DNA from 3 places in the Pseudomonas sp. H1_G08 genome. Region 3 is predicted to be linked to each of the others. Evidence: riboswitches for the same ligand, from Rfam matches in the RefSeq annotation. Region 3 holds a riboswitch; each other region holds the start of a gene.
What was found. A riboswitch is a leader RNA that binds a small molecule or an ion and turns the genes downstream of it on or off. The one in region 3 is predicted to bind cobalamin.
Positions count from the first base shown of each region.

Region 1: another riboswitch for cobalamin. It lies ahead of cobW (cobalamin biosynthesis protein CobW); the one in region 3 lies ahead of AB4N85_RS10335 (ABC transporter substrate-binding protein).
Region 2: another riboswitch for cobalamin. It lies ahead of cobO (cob(I)yrinic acid a,c-diamide adenosyltransferase); the one in region 3 lies ahead of AB4N85_RS10335 (ABC transporter substrate-binding protein).

Region 1 is NZ_CP162822.1:1,536,607-1,543,019, reverse strand. It holds gene cobN (cobaltochelatase subunit CobN) at 1-779, opposite strand, end outside; gene cobW (cobalamin biosynthesis protein CobW) at 782-1,846, opposite strand; cobalamin riboswitch at 1,946-2,157, opposite strand; cobalamin riboswitch at 3,065-3,283, shown strand; gene AB4N85_RS06970 (CbtB domain-containing protein) at 3,407-3,604, shown strand; gene AB4N85_RS06965 (CbtA family protein) at 3,616-4,317, shown strand; gene AB4N85_RS06960 (cobalamin biosynthesis protein) at 4,314-4,727, shown strand; gene cobM (precorrin-4 C(11)-methyltransferase) at 4,806-5,552, shown strand; gene nfuA (Fe-S biogenesis protein NfuA) at 5,697-6,281, opposite strand; gene AB4N85_RS06945 (fatty acid cis/trans isomerase) at 6,385-6,413, opposite strand, start outside.
Region 2 is NZ_CP162822.1:724,670-731,082, reverse strand. It holds gene cbiB (adenosylcobinamide-phosphate synthase CbiB) at 1-140, opposite strand, end outside; gene bluB (5,6-dimethylbenzimidazole synthase) at 137-787, opposite strand; gene AB4N85_RS03375 (cobyrinate a,c-diamide synthase) at 784-2,184, opposite strand; gene cobO (cob(I)yrinic acid a,c-diamide adenosyltransferase) at 2,181-2,792, opposite strand; cobalamin riboswitch at 2,876-3,105, opposite strand; gene AB4N85_RS03365 (hypothetical protein) at 3,268-3,852, shown strand; gene AB4N85_RS03360 (PQQ-dependent sugar dehydrogenase) at 3,919-5,232, shown strand; gene AB4N85_RS03355 (C40 family peptidase) at 5,360-5,896, opposite strand; gene AB4N85_RS03350 (C40 family peptidase) at 6,112-6,413, opposite strand, start outside.
Region 3 is NZ_CP162822.1:2,291,903-2,298,315, forward strand. It holds gene AB4N85_RS10315 (ABC transporter permease) at 1-585, shown strand, start outside; gene AB4N85_RS10320 (ABC transporter ATP-binding protein) at 603-1,757, shown strand; gene map (type I methionyl aminopeptidase) at 1,961-2,752, opposite strand; gene AB4N85_RS10330 (ParD-like family protein) at 2,749-2,976, opposite strand; cobalamin riboswitch at 3,114-3,305, shown strand; gene AB4N85_RS10335 (ABC transporter substrate-binding protein) at 3,446-4,459, shown strand; gene AB4N85_RS10340 (FecCD family ABC transporter permease) at 4,456-5,472, shown strand; gene AB4N85_RS10345 (ABC transporter ATP-binding protein) at 5,469-6,233, shown strand.

The DNA of each region.
Region 1 (6,413 bases), 760 kb from region 3:
CCCGCCTCGACTTCATCCAGCCAGTCCTCGACCACCGACAAGCAACCGGGTTCTTTCAGACTGGCCACCGCGATCGGCAGCGGATTGAGCCCGGCTGCCTGCAAACGCTGACAGAACACATCGATGAACGCCGTGTTCGCCGCCTGCAAATGCGAGCGATAAAACAACAACGCCGCCACCGGTTGATCGGGCAGCCATTCGGCTTGCCAGTCACTCAGGGCAGCGCTGTTTTTCTGTGGGTGATAAATCGCCGTGCGTGGCAGGGTTTGCGGCTCGTTCCACGGGTAATCGCGGGCGAACCATTGGTTGCCCAGGCAACGGAAGAAATCCAGCGCGTTACCCATGCCGCCCTGACGCAGGAATTGCCAGAATCGATCGCGCACTTCGGCGCTGGCCGTGCTCAAGTCGCTGAGTTCGGGGTCCGGGCGGTCATCGCCGGGCACCAGGATCAGTTGCACGCCGCGTTCGGACAACTCGACCAGCCGCTCGACACCGTAGCGCCAATAGGCGATGCCGCCGTGCAGTGAGATCAGAATGACCTTGGCGTGGCGCAGCACTTCGTCGACATACAGATCGACCGAGGCATGATTCTGCACCTGCATCGGGTTGGCCAGACGCAGGCTCGGATAGTCATCGGGCAGTTGCTGCGCAGCCTCCGCGAGCAGCGCCAGGCTGGAATCGCCGCTGCACAGGATCACCAGCTCGGCGGGGGTTTGTCCGAGATCGGCAATGTTGTCGTCCGAGACGAATCCGCCGGGCTGGGTCCTGAGCAGGTGCATGGCTAAACGCTGAGCGCAGCGCGCAATTGCGCTTCGAGTTGTGCCGCATCAAGCTCCTGACCGATGAGCACCAGACGCGTGACGCGCGCTTCGTCGGCGCCCCACTGGCGGTCGAAATGCTTGTCGAAACGCGTGCCCACGCCCTGGATCAGCAGACGCATTGGTTTGTTCGGGATGGCCGCGAAACCTTTGACGCGCAGGATGCCGTGCTGCACCACCAGTTGCGTCAGCGCGTCGAGCAGCAAGCTTTCGTCGGCTTGCGGCAATTCGATGGAGATCGAATCGAAGGCGTCGTGATCGTGGTCGTCGTCATCACCGTCATGGTGATGATCGTGGTGGCTGTGGCGGCTGTCGATATGTTCTTCAGAGCCGGCACCGAGACCGATCAGCACGTCCAGCGGCAGGCGGCCGTTGCTGGCTTCGATGATTTTCACTGCTGGCGGCAGCTCTTCGGCGACTTCAGCGCGTACGCGAGCCAGATCTTCCGGGCTGGTCTGGTCGGCTTTGTTGAGGATGACCAGGTCAGCGCTGGCCAGTTGATCGGCGAACAATTCGTGCAGCGGCGACTCGTGATCAAGGTTCGGATCGAGTTTGCGCTGGGCATCGACCTGATCCGGGAACGCAGCGAATGTGCCTGCGGCGACCGCCGGGCTATCGACCACGGTGATGACTGCGTCGACGGTGCAGGCACTGCGAATTTCCGGCCACTGGAAGGCTTGCACCAGCGGTTTTGGCAGGGCTAGGCCCGAGGTTTCAATAAGGATGTGGTCGAGATCGCCGCGACGGGCAACCAGCTCGCGCATCACCGGGAAGAATTCTTCCTGCACCGTGCAGCACAGGCAGCCGTTGGCCAGCTCATAAACGCGGCCGCTGGCCTCTTCTTCGGTGCAGCCGATGGTGCATTGCTTGAGGATTTCACCGTCGATGCCCAGCTCGCCAAACTCGTTGACGATCACCGCGATGCGCCGGCCCTGAGCGTTGTCGAGCATGTGCCGCAGCAGCGTGGTTTTGCCCGAACCGAGGAAACCGGTGACGATGGTGACGGGGAGTTTGGCCAGTGTTTTCATCGGTATGCCCTTTGGCAAGCGGCGGGCATACGGGACGAGAACCGGCAGCGCGCATGCACGCCGGAAGCATTCGCCACCGGATCACCCCGCCCGGTTGTAGTGAGAATCTGTGACGAGGCAGGTCTCCTGGCTGACGGCGTTCAGGCGTTGGGCCTGGCGTCCATTGCGCCTTCCCGCTGGCTCATCGGTTGAGCTGGCAGTGGCGTGGCAACGAACATCACCGTTCACAGTTGCGGGGGCAGCCGCGGCTTTGACCGCGTTCCCTTCTTAGCTTCGGCGAGTGCCGAAGAACCTCGAAAGCGCAAGGCTACGCATGGGTCCGTCGTGGGTCAATGGTCGGTGAGTCTGAAACTGGGGGTATATCCGTTGCTGCGGTAACGGCTTCTTATGGTTTCGCTCTTACAGCGAGTCCCTTTTTCAAACGCCGGAGTGCCGGCCCAGCAAAAAGGAACCAAAAGGCTTTGCCCCGGCGTACGGCCCGCTCGCTGGAGCTGGGGTACCTTCGTTACGGGACCGATCCGGGCGCAGCGGCTACGGTTTGCTTCGCTGCACCTCCTTCCGCTGTGTACGACTGCGTCGTACGGTCGCTGCGCTCCCACCCCCGGATCGATCCCGTAACGAAGCCTGCCGAAGGGGCGAAAGATCAAAAGCCAGAGCAAAAGCAAAGGCAAAAGCAAAAGATCGCAGCCTTCGGCAGCTCCTACAGTTGGATCGCGCACCAGCTCAAGAACAGGTCGGATGTCAGGCCGCCTTCGCGAGCAGGCTCGCTCCCACAAAAGCAAAAGCAAAAGCAAAGCAGCGCAGCTGCCCGCGGCGCAGCCGCCCCACTCAACAATGAGCGCAAGCTCGAGTGCTCTTGATCTTGATCCACCGGCGACGTCGGAAGGCTGAGTGGAGGGATTGATCCGGGCGTGGGAGCGCAGCGACCGTTCGACGAAGTCGAACACAGCGGAAGGAGGTGCAGCGAAGCAAACCGGAGCCGCTGCGCCCGGATCAGTCCCGGAGCGAAGGAACCCGAGCCTGCGAGGGCCGAACGTAGGAGCAAGCCTTTTTGGGTACTTTTTCGGCGTTTGGAAAAAGTGCCTCGCCGTAAAGGCGAAACCGTAATCAGCAACACCCGCAGCAACGGATATACACACAAAAACACCCGAAAAAAAGCCCCCCCCGCAGCAACGGATCCGCCCCCGGAAATTGACTAAAAACCCAAACCCATGTTCTCCTGCACACCTTGTTACGGGTGCCCTTCACAGGGTGAAACGGGAAACCGGTGAATCATGTGCTTTACTCAAAGCCATGTCAGTCCGGTGCTGCCCCCGCAACGGTAAGCGAGCGAAGCGTCAGATCCACTGTGCCCCGGCATGGGAAGGTGATGCTTGCAGGTCGGCGACCAGCCAACCCCTCGCGAGCCCGGAGACCGGCCCGCAACACCCAGCGCGCGCAAGCGCCGCTGAACACAAACAAACCCGCGGTGGGCGGGCGCTGTTCGAAATCCCTGCGTGCCCGGCCCGCAGGGATTTTCATGCGCTCTGTTTACCCGCTGACATTTCAGAGGGAAGCGCTATGTCGATCATCAGTAACACCGTCAGCCACACTGACCACATCTCCAGCAGCACCACACTCGGCCAACGCGTCGCCGCCGCCCTCTTCGCCTCGATCCTCGGTGCCAGCCTGGTCTGGTTCGCCGGTTTCTCGCACATCGAAGCGGTGCACAACGCCGCCCACGATACCCGCCACAGCGCCGCGTTCCCGTGCCACTGAGGCCTGCCGAAATGATCAAACGTATCGCGCAAACCGCAGGCTTCACCGGCTTGCTGGCCGCCCTGCTGCTGACCCTGCTGCAGAGTTTCTGGGTATCGCCACTGATTCTGCAGGCCGAAACCTTCGAGAAATCCGAACCGGTCGCGCAAGTCCACGAACACGCCGCCGGCACCGCCGCCCACAGCCATGATGGCGAAGCCTGGGAGCCGGAAGACGGCTGGCAGCGTGTGGTCTCGACCACTGGCGGTAATCTGGTGGTGGCAGTGGGTTTCGCCTTGATGCTCGCCGGCCTGTACACCTTGCGCGCGCCGACCAAGACCTCGCAAGGGCTGCTCTGGGGTCTGGCCGGTTACGCCACGTTCGTTCTCGCGCCGACCTTGGGCCTGCCACCTGAGTTGCCGGGCACAGCCGCCGCCGATCTGGCTTCGCGGCAGATCTGGTGGATCGGCACTGCCGCTTCGACCGCTGTCGGCCTGGCACTGATCGCTTTCAGCCGTCACTGGCTGATGAAGCTTCTTGGTGTAGCGATTCTCGCCGTGCCGCATGTGATCGGCGCGCCGCAACCGCAGGTGCATTCGATGCTCGCTCCAAAGGCACTGGAAACCCAGTTCAAAATCGCTTCGCAGCTGACCAACGTCGCGTTCTGGCTGGCCTTGGGCCTGATCAGTGCATGGTTGTTCCGCCGCAAAAGCGCAGGCCCATATCAGGCATGACCGATGACCGCGCAGCGCCGACCCTCGTGGTCGGCCTCGGCTGCCAGCGGGGCTGCCCGGCCAGTACGTTGCGTGCGTTACTCGATCAAGCGTTGCAGGCGCACCGCATCGAGCTGCGAGCGGTCAAGGCTTTGGCGAGTATCGACCTCAAGCGCGACGAACCGGGGTTGCTGGAACTGGCCACACAATTGAACCTGCCGCTGCAGTATTTCAACAGTGCCGAACTGGCGCCCTATCAGCAGCGCCTCAGCCATCAATCGCAGATCGCCTTTGAGCGCACCGGCTGCTACGGCGTGGCGGAAAGCGCCGCGCTGGCGCTCGCCGAGCAACTGATTCAGGCGCCGGCGAAACTGCTGATCCACCGGCAGAAATATGCGCAGGCCACGCTGGCATTGGCCGGCGCTGCATAAAATCCCGATAATCCCCGCCATCGATCATGAGCACGCTTCATCTGCAGTGTGCCTGCGCCTCTTCACAAGGATTCAACGATGACCGTCTACTTCATCGGCGCCGGCCCCGGCGACCCGGAACTCATCACCGTCAAAGGCCAACGGCTGATTCGCAGCTGCCCGGTGATTATCTACGCCGGTTCGCTGGTACCCGCAGCGGTGCTGGAAGGTCATCAGGCCGAAATCGTGGCCAATAGCGCTGAACTGCATCTGGAACAGATCATCGATCTGATCAGGACTGCCCATGCCCAAGGCCAGGATGTGGCCCGTGTGCATTCCGGAGACCCAAGTCTGTACGGCGCGATTGGTGAGCAGATCCGCTACTTGCGTGAGCTGAACATTCCTTTCGAGATCATTCCGGGCGTAACCGCGACGGCGGCATGCGCAGCGCTGCTGGGCGCCGAGTTGACCCTGCCGGACATTTCGCAAAGCGTGATCCTGACCCGTTACGCCGACAAGACCGCGATGCCCGCCGGCGAAGAACTGGCGAGCCTGGCGCAGCACGGCGCGACCATGGCCATTCATCTGGGGGTCAATCATCTGGAAAAGATACTGGTTGAACTGCTGCCGCATTACGGCGCGGACTGCCCGATTGCCGTTATTCACCGCGCGACATGGCCGGATCAGGACTGGGTGGTAGGTACATTGGCGGACATTGCCGCAAAGGTCGAGGCCAAAGGCTTTCGGCGTACGGCGCTGATCTTGGTTGGCAGGGTGCTGGGCAGCGAGGTGTTCAGCGAGTCTTCGTTGTATCGGGCCGGGCATGCGCATCTTTATCGCCCTTGAAGACGCCTTCGCGAGCAGGCTCGCTCCCACAGGTGATTGCATTTAATTGTGAGAGCGAGCCTGCTCGCGAATGGGGGCGGCAAAAGTTACCCATAAAAAAACGGCGCTCACGGGGCGCCGTTTTTCATGATCGCAGCGAACACCTTAGTAGTAGGCGTTTTCTTTCTGCGTGTGGTCGGTCACGTCGCGAACGCCCTTGAGCTCCGGAATGCGCTCGAGCAAGGTGCGCTCAATGCCTTCTTTCAAGGTTACGTCAGCCTGGCCGCAGCCCTGGCAACCGCCGCCGAACTGCAACACGGCAATGCCGTCCTCGACAACATCGATCAGGCTGACCTGACCGCCGTGACTGGCCAGCCCCGGGTTGATCTCGGTTTGCAGGTAATAGTTGATGCGCTCGTTGACCGGGCTGTCGGCGTTGACCATCGGCACCTTGGCGTTTGGCGCCTTGATGGTCAGCTGGCCGCCCATGCGGTCGGTGGCGTAATCAACGACCGCGTCATCAAGAAACGCTTCGCTGAAGGAATCGATGTAGGCGGTGAAGCTTTTCAGCCCCAGCGCGGTGTCTTCAGGCTTCTCTTCGCCCGGCTTGCAGTAGGCAATGCAGGTTTCGGCGTACTGGGTACCAGGCTGGGTAATGAAAACGCGGATGCCGATGCCCGGGGTGTTCTGCTTGGAGAGCAGATCGGCCAGGTAATCATGGGCGGCGTCAGTAATGGTAATAGCGGTCATAAAAACTCCTCGCAGGCGTGGGCGCAGTTTACGCCAATCGGCGCGGCTGACAAAGTCCTAGTATTTTTGTCGGGAAAGAATCTCGTAACACGCCTGCGAATCATCAAAGGTTCTCGTACCGATTCATATCCA
Region 2 (6,413 bases), 1.6 Mb from region 3:
CAGCCACGACCGCCAGCGTTGAAGCGTTGCTCGATGCGCCCGGCAAAATTGCCGAACGCCACCAGCGGATGCCAGCGTTTCGGTTCACCGAGCAGCGCATCCAGCGCTACTGCGGCGACACTCAGCAACGCCACACTCATTGACTCACTCCCCAATAATTGTCGTACAGCAACTCGTTCAGCGGTCGCGCCTGCGCCCAGCCTTCAAGTACCAGCATCGGCGCCGGATAGAATTCCTTGACCGGGCCGAGACACAACACCGCCAGCGGCTTGGCACCGGCCGGCAATTTGAGCAAATCCGCCAGGGCCTGCGGCTCGAACAGCGAGACCCAGCCCATGCCCAGACCTTCAGCGCGGGAGGCCAGCCACAGATTCTGGATCGCGCAGGACAGCGAAGCCATGTCCATTTCCGGCAACGTGCGCCGACCGAAAATGTGTTTCTCGCGATCGTCCATCAGCGCCGCCACCAACACTTCGGCGCAATCGTTGATGCCTTCGACCTTGAGCTGCATGAACTCATCGCTGCGCTCGCCAAGGGCTTCGGCGGTGCGGATACGTTCGTCTTCGACGAGATCGCGGATCTGCCCGCGCAAAGCACGATCGCTGATACGAATGAAGCGCCACGGCTGCATCAGGCCGACGCTTGGCGCTTGATGAGCGGCTTCGAGCAGACGACGCAGCAGTTGCGGCTCGACGCTGCCGCCGGTGAAGTGGCGCATGTCGCGGCGCTCGGCGATTGCCTTGTAGACCGCTGCGCGCTCGGCTTCGGAGAAGGTGTTGTCGGTCATGGCCCCATCGCTGGCAAGCCAGCTCCCACAGGAGATCGCATTTCTTCAGGAAGCTCACCATTCACTGTGGGAGCGAGCTTGCTCGCGAAGGCGGCCTCACGATCTGGCGCAAACAATGCGGCAATCGCAGTCGGATTCGACGGGAAATAAAAATGCACATAAGAAGCCGTCATCCGCCCCTCGCGATAAACCGCCTCGGCCCCACGCCCGCCATTAGGACTCACCCCCCGGGCAATCGGCGTCAGCTCTGTGGTGGTCAGGGAATGATGATAGGTATGCCCACGCAAGGAACCTTCCGGCAGCTCAACCGCCTGCAACGCCAGCGCCGCCAGACGCTTCTGCATCACCGCCTCGCCCTTGAGCAAACCGACCAGCTCAGCACGGGTGCCTTCCACGTCGGTCAGCGAATCAAGCAGATAAAGCATGCCGCCACACTCGGCGAGCAACGGCTTGCCCGCCGCATGGTGCGCGCGGATCGCCGCCAGCATTGAGGCGTTTTGCGCCAGCGCGACGTGATGCAGCTCTGGATAGCCGCCCGGCAGATACAGGCTGTCCGCCTCGGGCAATCGGGTGTCGCGAATCGGCGAGAAGAAGCGCAATTCGGCGCCCATCGCCCGCAGCAGATCGAGACTGGCGCCATAGGTGAAGGCAAAGGCTTCATCGCGGGCAACGGCGATGCGCACACCTTTTAATAGAGGCTCGGCGGCGATGACGTCAGGCCCGGCGAATTCAACGGCCGGTGGCAGCGCGACCTCGCAACTGCTGGCCAGCGCATCGGCGGCCGCGTCGAGGCGCAGATCCAGATCATTCAATTCGCTGGCCTGAACCAGGCCGAGGTGGCGGCTCGGCAATTCGATACCGGTTTCGCGGGACAGCGCACCGTACCAGCGCAGACCTTCGGTGAGGCTGCCTTCGAGTAATTGCGCATGGCGCAAGGTGCCGACGCGGTTGGCCAGCACGCCAGCGAACGGCAAGTCCGGCTGATACTTGGCCAGGCCCAGCGCCAAGGCGCCAAAGGTCTGCGCCATGGCGGTGCCATCGATCACGCCGAGCACCGGCACACCGAAGTGGCGCGCCAGATCAGCGCTGGATGGCGTGCCGTCGAAAAGGCCCATCACGCCCTCGATCAGAATCAGGTCAGCCTCGGCGGCGGCTTCCCACAACAGCCGGCGACTTTCCTGCTCGCCGACCATCCACATGTCCAGTTGATACACCGGCGCACCGCTCGCGCGCTCGAGGATCATCGGGTCGAGAAAGTCCGGACCGCATTTGAACACGCGCACCTTGCGCCCTTGGTTGCGATGCAAACGGGCGAGTGCGGCGGTGACGGTGGTCTTGCCCTGACCGGAGGCCGGCGCGGCGATCAACACCGCCGGGCAGTGACGTGGTTGCTTCAAAGTTCGACGCCTTTCTGCGCTTTGATCCCGGCCTGAAAGGCGTGCTTGAGCATGCCCATCTCGGTAACCGTGTCGCCCATCTCGATCATTTCCGGCTTGGCGCCGCGACCGGTGACCACCACGTGCTGCATCGGCGGGCGCGCTTGCAAATCGCTGAGCACCTGATCGAGATCGAGGTAGCCGTGCTTGAGGGCGATGTTCAACTCATCGAGCACTACCAGACCGATCGAAGGGTCGCGCAACAATTCGCGCGAGACTTCCCAAGCGGCGGTCGCAGCGGCGATGTCGCGCTGACGATCCTGGGTTTCCCAGGTGAAGCCTTCGCCCATGACGTGGAAACGCACCTGCTCGGGGAAGCGGCGGAAAAACAATTCTTCGCCTGTGCTGTTGCGGCCTTTGATGAACTGCACAACGCCGCACTGCATGCCGTGGCCCATCGCGCGGGCGAGCATGCCGAACGCCGAGCTGCTCTTGCCTTTGCCATTGCCGGTCAGCACCAACACCAGGCCACATTCGTCGGGCGAGCTGGCGATGCGTTCGTCGATCACGGCTTTCTTGCGCTGCATGCGCGCCAGATGGCGTTCGTCACGCTCGGGGGAATCAGTCATGGGGGGAGCTCTCCGTTGAGGCTGGATAACGGCGGGCAGGCACAAGAATAGACGGCAAAAAGCCTGGCATCGCCCACCGTGATGCCGCTGAGATGGATCAGGCCGGTCTCCGGGCTCATGAGCGGCGTTTCGCCGGACTGCGCGCCTTCCCGCTTCTTTCGAGGCAGTGGCTCAAGGCGCAGTTTTCACTCATTTACCGTTGCGGGGGCAGCGCCGGGATCGTCGTGGCTTCGCTTGAAGACCACCCTCACCGGCTTCCCTGTTTCACTCTGTCGACGCGGGGCCACAGAGCACCTGAAACAAGCGGCGAAGGTTAGAGGGTTGGGGGTGGAGCGTCAATTGAAGAGGCGCTTTGCGCGCGAATAACTGCCGCTGATCCATTGTGCAGCGGCAATCTTGTGCCAGACTGCGACAAGTGATATCAAAGAGCCATGCTTTTCCCGAAAAGCCCACTACAACAATAAGGATGACGACGATGCAAGGCATGATCATCAGCAACCCGCGCCTGGAATTCCTGCGCCCGGTGCTGGAACGCTGGTTTGACTGTATCGATCGCTACAACACCGTTCGCGGCGACAACGACACGCCATATTGGCACGACGAGAAAGCCAATCTCGGCCTGCTCGCGGCAGCGGCGTGGATGGATGAAATGGTCACGCTGAACGACACGGCCACGCGCAAACAGAACGAAGAAGGCGAACGCAATGCTCGCGCCGACCTGCTGATTGCCGGCGCCGAAGACCGCGCGTTCATTCAGGCCACGCAACGCTGGCCACGGGTCAACAACCTCAACCTGACCCAGGCACTGCTCGACGTCACCGCTGATGCCAAGCGCATCAGCTACGCCAGCGATCTCAAGCTCGGCTGCCTCTTTGTTGCTCCGCAAAAACCTCAGCACAGCGCCAGCCCCGAAGAATTGCAGGACATGGTCGACGACCTGCAAAAGGAACACACCTGCGCCGTGGCCTGGTATTTCCCCTACGCCTATCGCAAATTGCACAGCGACGCGGGCAACTATCATCCGGGCATCGCCATGCTGTTCAAGGAAGCCCGCGGTTGAGCAGTTGAACCATCGGGCCTGCGCCCTCCTCTATGTTTAGGAATGCATTCATAGGGAAGATCAGCAATGCGCAAGGCCCAACTCGCTCTTATCATCGCCGTCGCTGGCGGGCTCGCCGCCTGCGGTGAAACCTCCAGCCTGCAAGTCTCCGACGGCACCGGCCCGTCACCGAAACTGCCCGAACCGAACAAGACGCTGATCCCGACAGTCAACATCGCCCCGGCGGTGGGCTGGCCGGACGGCGCGAAACCGACCGCAGCGGCCGGCACCCAGGTCGCCGCGTTTGCCGAAGGCCTTGATCACCCGCGCTGGCTCTACGTGCTGCCCAACGGCGATGTGCTGGTGGCGGAGACCAATGCGCCGCCCAAGCCCGATGACAGCAAAGGCATTCGTGGCTGGGTGATGAAGAAAGTCATGGGCAAGGCCGGCGCCGGCGTGCCCAGCCCGAACCGCATCACCCTGCTGCGTGATGCCGACCACGACGGCGTCGCAGAAACCCGCACGGTGTTCCTGCAGAACCTCAATTCGCCGTTTGGCATGACGCTGGTCGGCAACGATTTGTACGTTGCCGACACCGACCGCCTGCTGCGCTTCAACTACGAGCCGGGCGCCACCGAGATCAAGACCCAACCGATCAAAGTCGTCGACTTGCCCGGCGGCACGCTGAATCACCACTGGACCAAAAACGTCATCGCCAGCAAGGACGGCAACAAGCTCTACGTCACCGTCGGCTCGAACAGTAACGTCGGCGAAAACGGTCTGGATCAGGAAGAAGGCCGCGCGGCGATCTGGGAAGTGGATCGTGCGACCGGCAATCACCGGATCTTCGCCTCGGGTATCCGCAACCCCAACGGCCTCGCCTGGGAACCTACCAGCGGCGCATTGTGGACAGCAGTCAACGAGCGTGACGAAATCGGCAGCGATCTGGTGCCGGACTACATCACCTCGGTCAAGGACGGCGGCTTCTATGGCTGGCCGTTCAGCTACTACGGCCAGCACGTCGATGTGCGGGTCAAACCGCAGAATCCTGATCTGGTGGCCAAGGCCATCGCTCCGGATTACGCGGTCGGTCCGCACACCGCTTCGCTGGGCCTGACCTTCGCCGAGGGCAACCGCTTGCCGGCGCAATTCAAGGAAGGCGCATTCATTGGCCAACACGGCTCGTGGAACCGCAAACCGCACAGTGGCTACAAGGTGATTTTCGTACCGTTCACTGGCGGCAAACCGACCGGGCAGCCGGTGGATGTGCTGACCGGTTTCCTCGACAAGGACGACAATGCGCTGGGCCGCCCAGTTGGCGTGGTCATCGATCAGCAAGGTGGCTTGCTGGTGGCGGATGATGTGGGCAACAAGGTGTGGCGCGTTTCTGCCAGCAAGTAAGTTAAGCGCGAAGCAAAAAATGTGGGAGCGAGCCTGCTCGCGAAAGCGGTTTATCAGTTAAATCATTGTCAACTGACACTCCGCCTTCGCGAGCAGGCTCGCTCCCACATTTAGTTATGCATACGCACTAGGGGTTATGCGCCAGCTGCCCCGGCTGCAACACCCGCTTGGCGCTCAGATACGCCTTCTGCCAATACGCTTTCGACAGACTGTCGAGCTTGACCGTGCCGCCAGTGGCCGGTGCATGCACGAAGCGACCCTCGCCGACGTAAATCCCCGCATGACTGACCTGCGAGCCGCCATTGGTGGCGAAGAAAATCAGGTCGCCGGTTTGCAAGCCTTCCTTGCCGACATTCGGCGCCTGCATGACGATCATTTCGCGGGTCGAGCGTGGCAGCGAAATTCCCGCCGCGTCGCGGTAGACAAACCCGATCAGACCACTGCAATCAAAGCCCGAATCTGGCGTGTTGCCGCCCCAGCGATACGGCGTGCCAACCAGGCCGAGGGCGCGGAACAGCACGTCTTCAGCAACGGGGGAAAAAGCCTGGGAGGGAGCGAACACGATCGGCGCGCGAACCACGGGGGCTGGCGGCGGTGTACGGCTGGCGCAGGCGCTGAGCAGCGCGGCGCAAAGGATCAAGGTGAGGCGGGCCGACATCGTCATAAGCAGAACATCCTGATCTGGCTGCGGCTTTCTCTGCCGAATGGACAGAAACAAAACCGCCTGCGTCATCACGCAGGCGGTTTGCCATCAATATAGATTCAGGATTCTAGCGGCTACGCGGCAAACTTCAAGTAAGACTTTAACTTCACCTTGTAAAGTTTAGGTCTACTCCGTTGCCGTGCCGTTTTGTCGCCGCGAACGCAGCGACATGCAGGTTACTTGCGAGCGGTGACCACGGTCGGCGCCATGGCGAGTGCACGCTTGGCTTCGATGAAAGTCTTGCTCCAGTAGCTGTCACCCAGGCTGTCGATGCGAACACCGCCGCTGCGACGACTGCTGGAGTGAATGAACTGGTTGTCACCCAGGTAGATCCCGGCGTGACTGACACGACCGCGACGACCATTGGTGGCGAAGAACAGCAGATCACCCGGCTCAAGGTTGCTGCGCGAAACCAGCGGCGCATCAACGTTGATCATTTCGCGAGTGGAGCGCGGCAGGTTCATGCCCGCCTCTTCAC
Region 3 (6,413 bases):
GTTGCCGTGCTGACCACCATCTGCGCTGTGGCGCTCGGTTTGCCGACCGCGTTTGCGCTGGTGCGCGGACGCTTCCCCGGCCGCGAGATGCTCTACGGCCTGTTCACCCTGCCGATGATCGTGCCGCTGGTGATCATTGCCGTGGCGGTGTACGCGCTGTTTCTCAAGCTCGGCTACACCGGGACCATGTTGGCCTTCGTCGTCAGCCATGTGATCGTCGCGCTGCCATTCACCATCATCTCAATCATCAACTCGCTGAAGCTGTTCGATCAGTCGATTGAAGACGCGGCGGTGATCTGCGGTGCCTCGCGCTTGCAAGCGGTGTTCAAGGTGACGTTCCCGGCGATTCGTCCGGGCATGGTCGCCGGCGCCCTCTTCGCCTTCCTCGTTTCGTGGGACGAAGTGGTGCTCAGCGTGATGATGGCAAGCCCGACTCTGCAAACCCTTCCCGTGAAAATGTGGACCACCCTGCGCCAGGACCTGACCCCGGTGATCGCCGTCGCTTCGACGCTGCTGATCGGCCTGTCGGTATTGGTCATGGTGATCGCCGCCGCCCTGCGCCGGCGCAACGAAATCAGCGCCTGAGCGCCCAGGAGTACGACATGAGTGCCGTGATCAAAGACGCATCCCAGCAGAGCGACAAACCCCTGGTCAGCCTGCGCAACCTGAACAAGCACTACGGCGATTTCGCTGCCGTCGACAATATCTCGCTGGACATCAAGGACGGCGAATTCCTCACCTTCCTCGGCTCCAGCGGCTCGGGCAAAAGCACCACGCTGTCGATGCTCGCCGGTTTTGAAACACCGAGCAGCGGCGAGATCCTCGTCAACGGCCAGTCGCTGGTCAACGTGCCGCCGCACAAGCGCGACATCGGCATGGTCTTTCAGCGTTACTCGCTGTTCCCGCATCTGTCGGTACGCGACAACATCGCCTTCCCTCTGGCCATTCGCAAACTGGCTGCGGCCGAGCGCGAAAAGCGCGTCGATGCGATGCTCAAACTGGTGCAGCTCGAACAGTTCGCCCATCGCCGCCCTTCGCAACTGTCTGGCGGCCAGCAACAACGGGTTGCCATCGCCCGGGCGCTGGTTTACGAGCCGCGCATCCTGCTGATGGACGAACCATTGGGCGCGCTGGACAAGAAGCTGCGCGAGGACTTGCAGGATGAACTGCGCCAGCTGCACCGACGCCTGGGTATCACCATCGTGTACGTGACCCACGACCAGGAAGAAGCCATGCGTCTGTCGCAACGCATCGCGATTTTCAGCCACGGCAAAATCGTTGGTCTGGGCAGTGGTTACGACCTTTACCAGAATCCGCCGAATGCGTTTGTCGCGTCGTTCCTGGGTAATTCGAACTTCCTCAAGCTCAAGGCGCAAGGCAATGCAGCGGCGAGTTTCGAGGGCCAGTCGTTGTCGATTCGGCTGACGTCCGGGTTGCACACTGATCAGGATGTGCTGCTGATGGTGCGTCCGGAAAAGGCCTTGGCGCTGAGCACGCAGCAGGCGCTGGATGAGCCGCTGGCGGCGGGCTGGAATGAGGTGTCGGCGAACGTTGTGGAGGTGCTGTTTCTCGGTGAGAGCCAGACCTGCAGCGTGGTGACTGCGGGCGGGACGTCGATGACGGTGAAAGCGCTGTCGGCAGCGGGCATGCCACTCAAGGCCGGCGATCCGGTACGGGTGCGCTGGGCGACGGCGGATGCTTGTGTTTATACCGAGTGGACCGAGAGCGACTTGAACAAGGCTGCCGGTGCTCACTGATTGCGCTGAGTCAGTTGGATCTACCCCCTCACCCCAGCCCTCTCCCCCACGGGGGGCGAGGGGGAAAGGGAGCCGATCTTCATGCTGTTCAAAATGTAAGTTCGACTCGGTATCGCACGTCGGCGTATCTCGCAACAACACCTCGGTCAGTCCCCTCTCCCATTGGGAGAGGGCTAGGGTGAGGGCAAGCAGGCGACACGGTATTAGCCAATGGCCCGGTACCCTTCAATCTCATCCGGCCACGCCGTCAGCACTTCAAACCCGCTCTCCGTCACCGCGACCATATGCTCCCACTGCGCCGACAACGAGCCATCCTTGGTCAATACGGTCCAGCCATCCGGCATGTTCTTCACATGGCGTTTGCCGGCATTGAGCATCGGTTCCACGGTGAAAATCATCCCGGCCTTGAGCTTCAGCCCTTGATTGGGAAAGCCGTAATGCAGGATCTGCGGTTCGTCGTGATAGACCTTGCCGATACCGTGGCCGCAGTATTCGCGCACCACGCTGAAGCCCTCCGCCTCCGCCAGGCTCTGGATCGCATGACCGATATCGCCCAGCGTTGCGCCCGGCTTCACTGCACGGATGCCTGCGCACATCGCATCGTAAGTGGTCTTGATCAGGTGCTGCGCCTCGGGGCTTGCCTCACCCACGACATACATGCGACTGGTATCGCCGAACCAGCCATCCTTGATCACGGCGATGTCGAGATTGACGATGTCGCCATCCTTCAATGGCGTACCCGATGGAATGCCGTGACACACCACGTCGTTGACCGACGCGCAGACGGTTTTCGGAAAGCCGTGATAACCGACGTTGGCTGGCACCGCCTTCTGCACATTGACGATGTAATCGTTGCACAGTCGATCCAGCTCATCGGTGGTCACGCCAGCCTTCACATGCGGCACCAGCATTGCCAGCACTTCAGCGGCGAGTTTGCCGGCGGCGCGGGATTTTTCGATGTCGGCCGGGGTGTTGATCTTGATCTGGTTTCTCATGCGCTGACGGCTTCCTGAGTCAGTTGTTGCAGATCCAGCCCACCATTCTGTTCGGCGCGGATCAGCAGGCGGCAAATGGCGCTGTGGTCGAGATTGGGATGCAGCTCGGCGAGCATGCCGATGCGCATCCAGTGCTCAGCCTGCGCGTTGATCGAGCGGCTGAGGGCGTTGCTGGAGATACGCAGGTTCTCGTGCATGTCCTCTGAAATCTTTACGATGCCCATGTCTATATCCGATACGAAATGTATATGGATCGTATACTAGCCAAGCTTACCCTCGGATTGCAAACGCTCCGCCACGCAAACACGCACCCGTGCAGGAGCTGCCGAAGCAGATTCGGCTCCCCATCAGCGGCCTGATCGACTACCATGCCCGCGCCGGTTTCCACACGGAATTAATAGGGAATCCGAGGTGCTCCACGCATCAATCGGAACTGCCCCCGCAACTGTAGGTGCCGAGCCTGCTCCTCGACTGCCACTGGGTGAACCCCGGGAAGGCCGGAGCGTGGCGATGACGCATCAGTCAGGAGACCTGCCGGCACAGTGACTGACCAACCGGCGGGGTGTCCGGGAAGGACATCGTGCCGTGCGCATTTTCCCCGTGCCGGCCTTGCGTAGTTTCCACGACCGCGCCCGAGGTGTGTTTCCAAACCGTACCCGCCCGCTCCCGTACGGTTCCCCTGGAGACTGCCCCATGCTGCTGCCCCGCGTTGCCACCCTGCTCACCGCTCTGAGCCTTTGCCCCCTGGCGCAAGCGGCGCCGACTGCGTATCCGCTGACCGTCGAAAACTGTGGCAGCAGCCTGACCTTTCAACACGCGCCTGCGCGCACGGTGACCATTGGCCAGGCCGGCACGGAAATGCTCTACGCCTTGGGCCTGGGCGACAAAGTCGTCGGCACTTCGCTGTGGTTCAACGACGTGCTGGGCACATACAAAGCGCAGAACGACACGATCGAGCGCCTCGCCGACAACGAGCCGAGTTTCGAAGCGGTGATCGCTAAACGCCCGGAGCTGGTTGCCGTCGAGCTGGAATGGATGGTCGGCCCGCAAGGCGCGGTCGGCACTCGCGAGCAGTTCCATGAACTGAAGATTCCCACCTACCTGCTGCCCTCCGATTGCGAAGCCAAGGACAACCTCGTCGGTTCGGACGGGACGCGGCTGGCACCGTTTCGCATCGACAGCATCTACAAAAGCGTGAGCCAACTGGCGGCGATTTTTGACGTGCAGGCGCGTGGCGAACAGCTCAATGAGCAGCTCAAAGCCAGCCTCGCGCAGTCGATCGCCACCGCGAAAAAGCAGCAGCGCAAAGACGTCAGCGCCCTGGTGTGGTTCTCCAGCGCCGAGATGGACATCGAGCCTTTCGTGGCCGGGCACAAAGGCGTTCCCGATTTCATGCTCAGCACCCTCGGCGTGCGCAACGTCGTCGAGTCGGATGAAGAATGGCCAACGGTCGGCTGGGAAACCATCGCCAAGGCCAACCCGACGTTTCTGGTGATCGCGCGCATGGATCGTCGACGTTTCCCGGCGGACGACTATCAGAAGAAACTCGCCTTCCTGCGCAGTGATCCGGTGACGCGCAACATGGACGCGGTCAAGCACAACCGCATCATCATCCTTGACGCCATGGCCATGCAGGCCAGCCTGCGCACCTTCGACGGCCTCGCACAACTGGCCAGCGCGATCAACGGCTACGACCTGTCGCCATGAGCAGACGCCTGATCCGTTTGCTGCTGGTGCTGTTGACGCTGTCGGTCGCGCTGATCGGCGGCGTGGCGATTGGTGAGACTTCAATCGAGCCGAGCGTGGTGTTGCAGGCGCTGGCCAACAAGCTGTGGGGCGCCGGTTATGTGCTCGACCCGATCGACGAAGGTATCGTCTGGAACTATCGCCTGACCCGCGCGCTGGTCGCGGCGGCCTGCGGCGCCGGCCTGGCGACGTGCGGGGTGATCCTGCAATCGCTGCTGCGCAATCCGTTGGCCGATCCGTATCTGCTGGGTATTTCTGCTGGCGCCTCGACTGGCGCGGTGATGGTCGCCCTGCTTGGCGTCGGCGCCGGGGCGATTTCATTGTCGGTCGGTGCCTTTGCCGGCGCGGTGACGGCGTTCGTGCTGGTGATCCTGTTGGCGCGGGTCAGCGGCTCGGCCAGCGGCACCGGGCAGATCATTCTGGCCGGGATCGCCGGTTCGCAATTGTTCAATGCCCTCACCGCGTTTCTGATCACCCGCTCGGCAAGCTCCGAACAAGCGCGCGGGACCATGTTCTGGCTGCTCGGCAATCTCGGCGGCGTGCGCTGGCCGTCGGTGTGGCTGGCGGTGCCGGTGGCGGTGTTGGGGTTGGTTGTTTGTCTGTGGCATCGGCGGGCGCTGGATGCGTTCACCTTTGGTGCGGACTCGGCGGCGTCTCTCGGCATTCCAGTGCGACGTGTGCAGATTCTGTTGATTGGCTGCGCCGCGCTGGTGACGGCGGTGATGGTGTCGATTGTCGGCTCGATCGGCTTTGTCGGTCTGGTGATTCCCCATGCCGCGCGGTTGTTGCTCGGCACCGGCCATGCGCGTCTGTTGCCCGCCAGTGCGCTGGGCGGCGCGGTGTTTCTGATCGCCGCCGATGTGCTGTCGCGCACCCTGATCAAGGGTCAGGTGATCCCGGTCGGCGTGATCACTGCGCTGGTCGGCGCGCCAGTGTTCGCGCTGATTCTGGTGGGCCGGAGATCGGCGCGATGAACACGGTTCTGAGCTGTGCTGGGTTGAGCTTCAAGGTGCGCGGTGCCGAGTTGCTCAACGGTGTCAGCATCGACGTTCAGCGCGGCGAGACCCTGGGCATTGTCGGGCCGAACGGTTCGGGTAAATCCACGCTGCTCAAATTGCTGGCCGGCCTGCGCGAACCGAGCGCGGGCCATGTGCAGCTCGGCGGTCAGGCGCTGGGCAAAATGTCGCGGCGCAGCATCGCGCAGACGCTCGCGGTGGTTGAGCAACAGGCCGATACCGACGATGGCATTCGCGTGTTCGACGCGGTGGCGCTGGGGCGCACGCCGTGGTTGTCGGCGCTGCAACCGTGGTCGCCCGCCGATGACGCCATCGTCGAGCAAGCGCTGATTGACGTCGACGCCGTGCACCTGCGCAACCGCCTCTGGCGCAGCCTCTCCGGCGGGGAACGCCAACGCGTGCACATCGCCCGCGCACTGGCGCAGCGCCCGCAGATCCTGCTGCTCGACGAGCCGGCCAACCACCTCGACATCCAGCATCAGTTGAGCATTCTGCAAGTGGTGCGCGCACTGCCGGTGACCACGCTGATCGCTTTGCACGATCTCAATCAGGCGCTCAAATGTGATCGCCTGGCGGTGCTGGAGCGCGGGCGTCTGGTGGCACTGGGCGAGCCGCTGCAAGTGCTGACGCCGGAGCGGTTACAGACGACTTTCGGGGTCAGGGCGCACTATCTGACAGACCCGTTCGATGGTGCGCCGATATTGCGCTTCCTTGCCTGATGCATGGGTGGCTGACACACCGCTTTCGCGAGCAGGCTCGCTCCCACAAAGGATTTGTGTGTTGCCGTGAATGACGGGGAGAACGCGAATTCTGTGGGAGCGAGCCTGCTCGCGAAGGCGTCAGGTCATCCAACATTGATGTCGATTGACACACCGCTTTCGCGAGCAGGCTCGCTCCCA